Thalassoroseus pseudoceratinae: one gene and its partner. Each later gene encodes a partner of the first gene's protein in a complex. Links are inferred from orthologs where the notes say so. Each region holds a gene or a part of one and is shown in the gene's direction. Other genes may lie near its edges.

Region 1 (6,165 bases):
GTACTTGGGACGTCGGCTTGCCGTTTTCCTGCCCTTTCTAGGTCTGTTAGCAATTTCGTTGCCGTTCTCTCAGGGATTTCGCAGCGGTGGTGAATTAGCCGCTGCGATTGCGTTTCGTGGGCTGATCTCGTTTTTAGCCGCACTCTGGCTAACGCGCGTTGTCTCGTTTGACGAGTTGATCCAAACGTTTCGGCAATTCCATGTGCCCGAGTTGCTTTTGAGCGTGCTTGTGCTGTCGTATCGGTACCTCTTTGTTCTTTGGGAAGAACTGGAACGCATGCAAACCGCTCGTGCGGCCCGAACGGTCAATCCACGCCCGCTGTTTGCTCGCTGGCGACTCTCGGTCCAACTCATCGGGATGTTGCTCGTTCGAGCATTGACGCGTGCCGAACGCGTTCACGACTCGATGTGCGCTCGCGGGTGGGATGGACGACACCGAACACTCAACGACATCGGCCCGAACAAATCCTTTCACAACGCTCGAGCTGACCGGTAGGATAGTGTGGAATCCTGCCGACTCACCTCACGCTAGACCACCGAGTGTTACCACCGCATGACCGGTCCCTCCTCAGATACTTCACCCACACCGGCCCCCGCCGTATGTGTGAGTGAACTTTCTTTCCGTTATGCCGGTGGACCGCCGACTCTGCGGGAGATCAGTTTCGTTTTGCAACCTGGCGAACGCGTTGGGTTGGTCGGACCGAGCGGTGCGGGCAAATCGACGTTGCTGATGCATTTGAACGGGTTATTGCCGCGGACTCATGCGACCGGTACTGGAACTGTCTCGGTCTCCATTCATGGACAGCCAGTCAACCGTGACACACTGCCATCGGTACGTCAGCAAGTTGGTTTCCTGTTCCAAGACCCCGATGATCAATTATTCTGCCCAACTGTGGCCGAGGATGTCGCGTTTGGGCCGCTAAACCTGGGTTTATCAAAGGAAGAGGTCCACGAGCGTGTGCGTGTGAGTCTGGAACAAGTGGGACTTGCGGGCTTCGAACGCCGGAGCACAATGAGGCTGAGTGATGGCGAACGCAAACGCGTCGGCTTGGCAGGGGTGTTGGCATGTCAGCCGTCGATTCTGGTACTCGATGAACCGACGAGCAATCTCGATCCACGAGCGCGTCGCTCTCTGATCTCACATTTAGATGCGTATGCGGGAACCCAACTAATTGCCACTCACGATTTGGACTTCGTCGTTCTACACTGCTCCCGGGTTCTAATTTTGGATGCGGGCGAAATTCACGCCGACGGTCCCACGCATCGCGTTCTGCGTAACGCCGCCCTGATGGAGCAACATGGTTTGGAAGTTCCACTACGCTTGGCTATCGGCCCCTAGTTGACGCTGTCGTGGTCAACGAGCACACCCGCCCGAGCACGTATTTCTCAGAGTGCAAATTCGTTCTCAGATTCTGAGCGAAAACCAGCGAAAAGCGACTTTTTCGCCGTACTTCCCCGAAGTATTCGTCAGTGTCTGCCCATGACCCGTATCTCCCGCAAATCCTCAAGAAAACCTAGTCAAGCTGGATACATTTTCAGCCGAAAATAGATAGAGCGACACGTTCGCGACCTGTTTTTGGTACGCCGAAAAGGATCTCTCCAGCATGACCGATGACATTGTAAAAGAGTTTCTTGCAGAAAGCTGGGAGAACCTAGGGCAACTCGATTCTGAGATCGTTCAACTCGAAAAACGCCCCACCGATACCGACCTGATCGCGAGCATTTTCCGAACGATTCACACCATCAAAGGCACCTGCGGTTTTCTTGGGTTGCCGAAGTTGGAAAGCGTGGCTCACTCCGCGGAGAACGTCCTCGGGCAGATGCGAAGCCGAGCATTGCCCGTCACGCCGGATGCGATTTCCCTCGTGCTCGAAGCCGTCGATCGCACGAAGGAACTGCTGGATTCGATCGAGATGACCGGAGCCGAGGATGACGGCGATGACAAGCGTCTGATTCATAAGCTCGACTTGTTGGCATCAGTTCCTCAATCATTCTCAAAGCCGGAAACTCCGGAACCAGCCACTGCCGACACGCCGGAGGCTCCGGAATTGGCCACACCGGAACCAGACGAGCCGGAAAACTCCGTCGATACCGAACCGGCGCCGATAGACGCACCAATCCCAACGCCAGACCCCGAACCGGTCAACGCCGCCGCTGCGGTGCCCTCAGCCAATCCAGAGCCAACGCCCGGACCGAGTGCCCCACCGAAACCAAGTGAACCAGCGAATAAACCGGCTCCTTCAAAGGAACAACAGTCGAAAGGTTGGGACGAAACGGCACGCACGTCGGAACTTTCCATTCGAATTGATGTGCAAGTGTTGGACCACCTCATGAACCTCGTCGGGGAATTGGTTCTGACTCGTAACCAGCTCCTGCAACTCACACGAGGCGATGAGGAATCTCGATATGCCACTCCCGTGGCTCAACTCAACCGCGTGACCACTCATTTGCAAGAAGGAGTGATGAAAACGCGGATGCAGCCAATTGGCAATGCGTGGAATAAACTTCCGCGGTTGGTTCGTGACTTGGCGAACGTCACGGAAAAGCAGATTGACCTCGAACTCTACGGTGCCGAGACGGAGTTGGATCGTACGGTTCTCGATGCCATCAAAGATCCGCTCACGCATATGGTGCGGAATTCCGCTGATCACGGGATTGAATCGCCACAGGAACGTGAACAACTCGGCAAACCCGAAACCGGTCGCATTCACCTCAAAGCGTACCATGAGGGCGGTCACGTCATCATCCGAATTGATGACGATGGACGCGGAATCGCGGTCGACAAAGTCCGGGAAAAAGCCATCCGGCAGGGACTCATTTCCGAAGCCGACGCCGAACTCCGCAGCGAAGCGGACTTGATGCAGTTCATCTTTCATCCCGGTTTTTCGACCGCCGAGAAGATTAGTTCGGTGTCCGGACGCGGGGTGGGAATGGACGTGGTCAAGACGCAGATCGAGAAAATCGGCGGGACCATCGAACTGACGTCACAAGCCGGTCGAGGCACGACCATCAAAATCAAAATTCCGCTGACGCTCGCGATTATATCGGCATTGATCGTGGAAGCCGGGGGGGAAAGTTTTGCGATTCCGCAACTCGGTGTCGTGGAATTGGTGCGATTGTCCTCATCCGATCTGCGGAAGATCGAACGAATTCGAAACCACGAGTTCTACCGCCTCCGCGATCGGCTGCTGCCGTTGATTCCGCTCCACGAAATTGTCGGACTTGAAGACGGTCACCGATCGACCGAGGAAGCCAATATCGCCGTTGTTCAGGTCGGAGAAGACCAATTTGGCATTCTTGTTTCTCAGGTCTTCGATACTGAAGAAATTGTCGTAAAGCCGGTTGGCTCCCTTCTCAAACACATCGATATTTATCAGGGCACAACCATTCTGGGTGATGGCCGCGTCATCATGATTCTGGATATCGCCGGAATCGCGAATCAAAACGGTGGGCTGCCGTCCAACGACAACCTCAATCACGAACTCTCCGACTCTCACGGTCCCGAACCAACGAACGTCCTTCTGTTTAATGCCGGTGACAATCGCACGATGGGTGTGCCGTTGTCTCTCGTTGCACGTCTGGAAGAAATTCCCAAAGAACAAATCGAAACGGCCGGTCGCAGGAAGGTTGTGCAATACCGCGATCAACTTCTGCCGCTGTTGACCATCGATGGCACATCCAGCGTGGAGAGCAGCACGAACATTCAACCCGTTATTGTCTTCAGTGAAGGCAATAATTCGATGGGCCTGATGGTGCAGGGCATTCGCGACATCATCGAAGAACGCCTCACGATGCACATGAATGCCAATCAACCCGGTGTCCTCGGCACAGCAATTCTTGGTGGGCAAGCTGTCGATGTCATCGATACCCACTACTACATCAACCAGGCCAACCCCGAATGGTACGCCGACGTCAAGCGGAAATCGCTTCCGAGAGTGCTTGTGGTCGATGATTCCATCTTCTTCCGTCAGCTCATCACAACCACCTTAGAGTCTCAGGGGTACGAAGTGGTGGCGTGCGGAGCAGGGGATGATGCCATCGGGCGGATCGATCGTGGGGAGCGGTTCCAGATCATCGTGAGCGATCTTGAAATGCCTTCAATGGATGGATTCCAGTTTGCGAATGCTTGTCGAGTCCGACCGGAACTCAAGTCAACGAAACTGATCGCAATGACGGCTCTTCAAGAAACCGACTTGGAGAATCGAGCCAAAGACGCGGGGTACGATGCTACGCTGCGAAAGTTTGACCCCACCGCACTCGTCTCGACGATTCGCCGTCTCTGCGAAACTCAGGGCAGCCAGGAAAGGATCTCTGCATGACGACTACCGCTCCAACAGTACCGTCGAGCAATACCACGTCGCATGTCTCACAACAGTATGTGACTTTCCGGGTCGCCGACGATTTATACGGCGTCCCAGTTACTGTGGTTCAAGAAGTGCTCAATCCACAAAGAATCGCCAAGACTCCCAAAGCGCCGCCGGACATCGCGGGATTGCTCAACTTACGTGGGCAAATCGTGACGGCTGTCGATCTTCGCACGTACTTCGATCTTGCCCCTCTCGAGGGAGACAAGGAACCAATGAACGTTGTGGTTCGCTACCGCGACGAATGGTTCAGTCTTCTCGTCGATGAAGTTGGCGAAGTTGTCGATGTGGGCAAGACACGCATGGACCCCGTTCCACACTCGCTTGCCGCATCCCGACGCGGTGTGCTGCGAGGTGTGCTACGCCTGGAAGACGCACTGCTTGTCGTGCTGGATATCTCTTGCATTCTCGATCGGCGAAAGGGCTAGTATTCATGGGATTGGCCGTCGGTCTACTACGAGATTCCTTCGCACTTTTGCGTGGGCAACTCGATCACATCACAAAACTTTTTTACGAACGGTTGTTCGAGCAACAACCGACGTTAATGCCGTTGTTCGCGGGGGCTGATCTCATCGATCAACGCCAGAAACTCGGGCAAGCGTTGGTTTTGATCGTCCGTTGGCTCGACCAACCCGAAGCGCTCGAACGGTACTTGGGTGACCTCGGCGTTCGCCACATGCAGTGGGGAGTTTCGGACGACGACTACGCCGATGTCGGCAGCGTTCTGCTGGAAGTGCTAGCCGATGTTGCCGGCGACCATTGGAACGCCGAGCTACAAAACGCCTGGTCCGAAGCTTACACCGCTGTCGCAGACACGATGATTGCAGCGGCTCACTCCCAGCTTACCGCTGCCAAGACCGTTCCAGAAACCGTACACAACTCGTCGGGTCACGAATCTCACCCGACCTCCGAAATCGCCCCTCCCTCTCTCGACTGGACTTCCGAATCTATGACTCCATCTCAAATCGATTCCGCAATGAATGCTGCCGCTGGTTCATCGACTCAACAAACCAACACAAGTTTGATGGCGTTGGCGTTGGAACAATCGACGACGCCCACGATCATTTTCGATGCGGACGGGGCTGTTCTCTGCTTCAACACTGCCAGCGAGAAACTATTTCAATCACTTTCAGCGGAACTCGATGTTCGCACGGAAACGCTCCGTCACGGTTCCTGGTCGCTGATACGAGAAACAATGCCAGGTCTTCGGGAACACGTGAATTCCGACCGTTCAAGCACGGTCCATTCGCAAATTGGTCAACGCCACTTCGACGTCTCGGTGGTCAACCTACACGATTCCAACGGTCGCCCCACGGGCCGAATGCTGACACTGCAAGAAACCACTCAGCAAGTCGAACTCAGCGAAAAAACGGTGGATCTGGAAGGCCAGATCGAAGCTGTCAGCCGCACGCAGGCCGTGATTCAGTTCGACCTGGACGGAACCATCCTGACCGCCAATGACAATTTCTTGAGCGTCTTGGGTTATCGGTTGAACGAAATCCAAGGACAGCACCACGAAATGTTCGTCGACCAAGCATACCGAGTTTCCGCGGAGTACCGGCAGTTCTGGGAACGACTCCGAAACGGGGAATCCTTCGCTGGTGAATTCAAGCGGATCACAAAAGCCGGCGAAGTGATTTGGATCTCTGCAAGCTACAATCCCATCCATGATGCGACTGGCAAACTGTGCAAGGTCGTCAAGTTCGCAACCGATGTCACAGCTCTCGTCGAGAGTCGGAAGGAAGCTAGCCGAATCAAATCGGCCATCGAACAAATGCCCATCAACGTCATGCTGGCGGGC
Region 2 (4,514 bases), on another replicon or contig:
TCGAGTCGCCTGATGCTGCGTCAGCAACTCCTCGCGGCGTGATGCATCAAAGGGTTTCCGACCGTTGGAAACCATCTGGCCTTGCATTGCAGGGCCATCATTTTTAACAAGCAACACGCCCTGATCGATAATCGAATCTAGTCGTTCGATCAGCTCTGAAGTCGTCCCGACAGTTTGACGCCCTTCAATGTCGGAAACATCGAGTGTCACATTCCCTAAGTCATCCGGATTGATACGAACATTGTCTTTACCATAGGAGGCGATCCGCTGCTTGAGTTGAGACGTGATCGTTGTCCCTTCCGCGACCAACAGCACACCGGCACTATTGAGAAGTGGATGCCGCAACTTGGTCCCTGTCAATAAGTCAGCGATCTGCACAGAGACACCAGGCAAACTGGCGTCCCGATCGGACTCGGAAATCACAGGTTCAGATACTAGGGATTCGGTCATCGGAAATGAGAGAGTACAAGAAAGTAATGTTTCATCGTCATTCGGAGCGAAGCGATGACGCAAAGGTCGCCACAGCAGACCATAGTTCATGTGCTAGGCACGAATGAGACTTTTTCGCAATCCTGGTGAAAAGAAACAACATCGTCACGAACATCATGTAGTCTAAAACGAGCAACCAAATCATTCGACCACATACGAAACCCGTTAAATCGTTGTAACCGGAGTCCTCATCAAACTCTTAGCCCGAATCCCAAGATAACAAAACGCAACAAAACGCAGCGTAAGCTAGTTTAGGAACGAATTCATCCCACTCTTCATGGACTCATTCTCCCTCACTGAATTCCTGATTGGCAACAACGCAATGACAACTCAAATCAGCCAAACATCACGCCTGACAGCGGCTATTGTGAACCCTCTTATGGGTTCCACTCGAGACGTATTCACAATGATGCTTGGTTGTGAGCCTGTTCGGGAAAGTCTTACGCTAAAGAATTCTGTGGTCCCGGCCTTCGACCTCAGTGCGGTCATTGGAATCACAGGCGGAGCAACCGGAACCGTCGTTTTTAGCGTGGCCCGCCAGACGGCCTTGAATATTGTGGAACGCATGTTGGGGACGAAAGTCGAGGAAGTCAACGCCGATGTCCGAGACGCCATTGGCGAGATCACGAACATGATTGCCGGGTCTGCAAAAGCCAAATTTGAACAACTAAATCTCTCGATCAGCACCCCCAATATCATTAGCGGAGCTGACCACGAGATTCATTACCCGACTTCGATCAAACCGATCTGCCTCAACTATCAATCCGACGTCGGCAAATTCTGTCTTGAAGCCGGTTTCGCACCAAACTAGCATGCACGATCTGTGCACTCCATTCACTCGAATACACTCATTTCCAATCTTTACTTGGTTATATAGAAAGACCACGCTCATGCGAGCACTAGTTGTTGACGACTCAGGAACAATGCGAACCATCATCAAGCGAGGACTCTCTCTGCTGAGTGTCACGCAAGTTGCAGACGCTGAAGATGGCGTGCAAGCACTCAGTCTCTTCAAGTCCGCGGAGTTCGATTTAATCCTGAGCGACTGGAACATGCCGAATATGGACGGGCTGGAATTCCTAGAGAACGTCCGAAGTATCAACGAGACAATCCCGTTCATCATGATCACCACGGAAGCGGAGCGATCACGAGTGGTCTCGGCAATTCAAGCCGGTGTTTCAGACTATATTGTCAAGCCGTTCACAGTGGATGTCTTGAAAGCAAAACTCGACCGTTGGATCCCTGCAGCGACCTAATCCCCCAGGGGAACGAGGTCGACCGTGTGTGGCACCCCAGGGCCACTAGCATCCTTGATGCTAGGAAGACTTGCATCCTAACAAGACACATTCTTGCCAAACCTCAACTGTTGGTAAGGCGGCAGGATGCAAGAGTTCGACTGATACCGGATATGAATTAGTCACTATTGAGAGAAGAAAGAACGGTTCTGTGGTGCAGCAACCAATTCGTATGTTGGTCGTCGATGATTCGCTCCTCTATCGCAAGATTGTCCGCGATGCTTTGGAAGCGATTCCTGGCGTCGAGGTCGTCGGCTCCGCAGGTGATGGAATCGCCGCCGTGGAGAAGATTGAGCGGTATCGCCCCGACCTCATTACACTCGATCTCGAAATGCCACGAATGAACGGAATTGAGGTTCTGGACCAACTTCGATCTCGCCAGTGGTCCACGAAGGCAATCATGATCAGCGGGGCCAACCAGTCGGACGCTGAACGCACAATGAATGCCTTGCGTCGGGGAGCGTTTGATTTCATCGTCAAACCGCGGACCGATTCCATCGAGCATAGCCGCCAAAAACTGATCCATGATTTATCGGAGCGAATCGAGGCATTCCGTATCAAAACACAGCGTGTCCAACCGACGATTCCGGTTCCGGCGAAACCCGCGAGTCTTCAAGAGTCTTGGCGGACTCGGGCATCGGGAACAATCGAGGCCGTTGCCATTGGAATCTCCACGGGGGGACCGGATGCACTTCGACAGCTAATCCCGCAACTCCCAGCGGACTTCCCGGCTCCAATTTTGATCGTTCAGCACATGCCACCGATGTTCACGCGGTTGCTGGCTAATGGTTTGAATTCCTCGAGCGCATTGAATGTTCGAGAAGCTCAATGCGGGAACCCGATGGAACCGGGCAATGTGTATATCGCACCGGGCGGCAAGCAGATGAAAGTCGTCAAGATTGGTGACGATGTCCACGTCAAAATCACCGACGATCCGCCGGAAAATAGTTGTCGACCGGCCGTGGATTATCTGTTCCGCTCACTGGTTCCTGTGTATGGCGCGAATACGCTCGGCGTGATCATGACCGGCATGGGGTCGGACGGTTTGCACGGCTGTCGCGAGTTGAAGAACGCGGGCGCCAAAATCATGGTTCAGGATGAAGCTAGTTGTGTCGTCTTTGGGATGCCTCGGTTTCCGATTCAGGAAGGACTGGCGGACGAAGTCGTTCCCCTGCAAGACATGGCCACTCGGATTCAACGCAGTGTCGCGAGCAAAAGTCTTGTTTAGTCCGTTCGCACGACTTGCCATGCGAAAATTTCTCTTGGATTCGGTGCAGAGCGTTACGCCCGCCGATCTGACAGATCGAAAAAAACAGCAATCGGGATGCCTTCCGAATTGTTTTTGATGGATCGAGTTTCATATACTACCAATAGATTGGAATGCTTTGATCCGTTGGTGGTAAGTCTTGATGAAACGATTTTTGCTCGGTTTGAGCTTTCTTGCGTGTGTTTCCCCATTGGCTGTTGCGGATGAGTCGCAATGGTCGCGGTTGGAATTGACGCCGAAAACCATCACGCTCCGCGGCCCTCATGCCAAGCAACAACTCTTGGTTACAGCTTGGGCATCGCAATCTCTCCGTCGAGACGCCACCCGGGATGCGGAATTCGTGTCCGAGAACCCCCAGGTCGTCCGCGTGGATGAACATGGACTGTTGCAAGCTGTCGGTGATGGCACAACAACAGTCCAGGTGCGTGTCGCCGACTTGACCGCGACGGTTCCTGTGAAGATCACAGAAACAAGTGCCCCATTGCCGGTCGATTTCGAACGTGACGTCCAACCAATCCTGACCCGGTTCAGCTGTAATGCCGGGGCGTGTCATGGAAAAGCTCGTGGACAGAACGGATTTCAACTCTCGCTATTGGGGTTCGATCCGAACTTCGACTACGATGCCCTCACCAAAGAAGCACGCGGTCGGCGGGTGTTCCTGCCGGACCCGTCACGAAGTCTTCTGCTGACCAAACCCATCGCCCGCACGCCGCACGGTGGCGGAAAGCGTCTTGATCCCGAGGGCGAGCACTTTGAAACGCTCACCCGTTGGGTGGAATCCGGAGCCCCGCGTGAACTTCCCGGTGTGGCCAAATTGGATCGAATCGAAGTTTACCCGACCGAACGCATCCTGAAGAACGACGACTCGCAACAACTTCTCGTCACCGCCATTTATGCGGATGGCACACGCCGAGATGTCACGCGACTCAGCTCGTTCCAGTCCAACGAATCGGCGATCGCTGCCGTCGATAAAGATGGCGTGGTCACCGCCGGAAAACTCACTGGTGACGCCGCCATCATGGCTCGGTTCATGGACCAAATCACGGTCTCGGAAGTCGCGGTGCCGCTTCCGGGGCAAGTTCCAGCAGAGTTCTACACGGAATTGCCGAAGCAAAATTTCATTGATGGTTTGGTCTGGGACAAACTCCAGAAACTCGCGTTGAAACCCTCCGAACCGGCTCCCGATCACTCCTTTCTGCGTCGGGTGTATATCGACATCATCGGCCGCACCCCGACCGCCGACGAAGCCCGAGCGTTCTTGGATGATCCGTCGCCAAACAAACGCAGCGAGTTGGTGGACAATCTGTTGAACCGCCCCGAATTCGCTGAGCATTGGGCGAACAAGTGGGTCGATTTGTTGCGGCCGAACCCGTATCGCGTGGGCATCAAGAACACGTTGAACTATGACTATTGGATTCGACAAAAATTCCGCGAGAACACGCCTTGGGATGAATTCACACGGG

The links. Proteins that work in one complex are often made in the same cells at the same time.
Region 2: the proteins of G6R38_RS04075 (region 1) and G6R38_RS19685 are in contact, whole or in part, in a solved structure (PDB 1A0O), measured with the Escherichia coli proteins. The link is inferred for Thalassoroseus pseudoceratinae from one-to-one orthologs.

What each region holds. Positions count from the first base shown.
Region 1 is NZ_JAALXT010000001.1:1,092,334-1,098,498, forward strand. Bases 1,270-4,519 are described here. They hold G6R38_RS04075 (hybrid sensor histidine kinase/response regulator), read left to right. Parts: upstream 1,270-1,604; coding sequence 1,605-4,319; downstream 4,320-4,519. Other genes in these bases: G6R38_RS04070 (energy-coupling factor ABC transporter ATP-binding protein), read left to right, coding at 1,270-1,339; G6R38_RS04080 (chemotaxis protein CheW), read left to right, coding at 4,316-4,519. In the rest of the region: G6R38_RS04065 (energy-coupling factor transporter transmembrane component T family protein), read left to right, coding at 1-496; more of G6R38_RS04070, read left to right, coding at 554-1,269; more of G6R38_RS04080, read left to right, coding at 4,520-4,792; G6R38_RS04085 (methyl-accepting chemotaxis protein), read left to right, coding at 4,798-6,165. UniProt on the Escherichia coli protein: Involved in the transmission of sensory signals from the chemoreceptors to the flagellar motors. CheA is autophosphorylated; it can transfer its phosphate group to either CheB or CheY.
Region 2 is NZ_JAALXT010000005.1:490,471-494,984, forward strand. Bases 123-3,062 are described here. They hold G6R38_RS19685 (response regulator), read left to right. Parts: upstream 123-1,379; coding sequence 1,380-1,745; downstream 1,746-3,062. Other genes in these bases: G6R38_RS19675 (HD-GYP domain-containing protein), read right to left, coding at 123-450; G6R38_RS19680 (chemotaxis protein CheX), read left to right, coding at 869-1,300; G6R38_RS19690 (protein-glutamate methylesterase/protein-glutamine glutaminase), read left to right, coding at 1,936-3,012. Outside these bases: more of G6R38_RS19675, read right to left, coding at 1-122; G6R38_RS19695 (DUF1549 domain-containing protein), read left to right, coding at 3,194-4,514. UniProt on the Escherichia coli protein: Involved in the transmission of sensory signals from the chemoreceptors to the flagellar motors.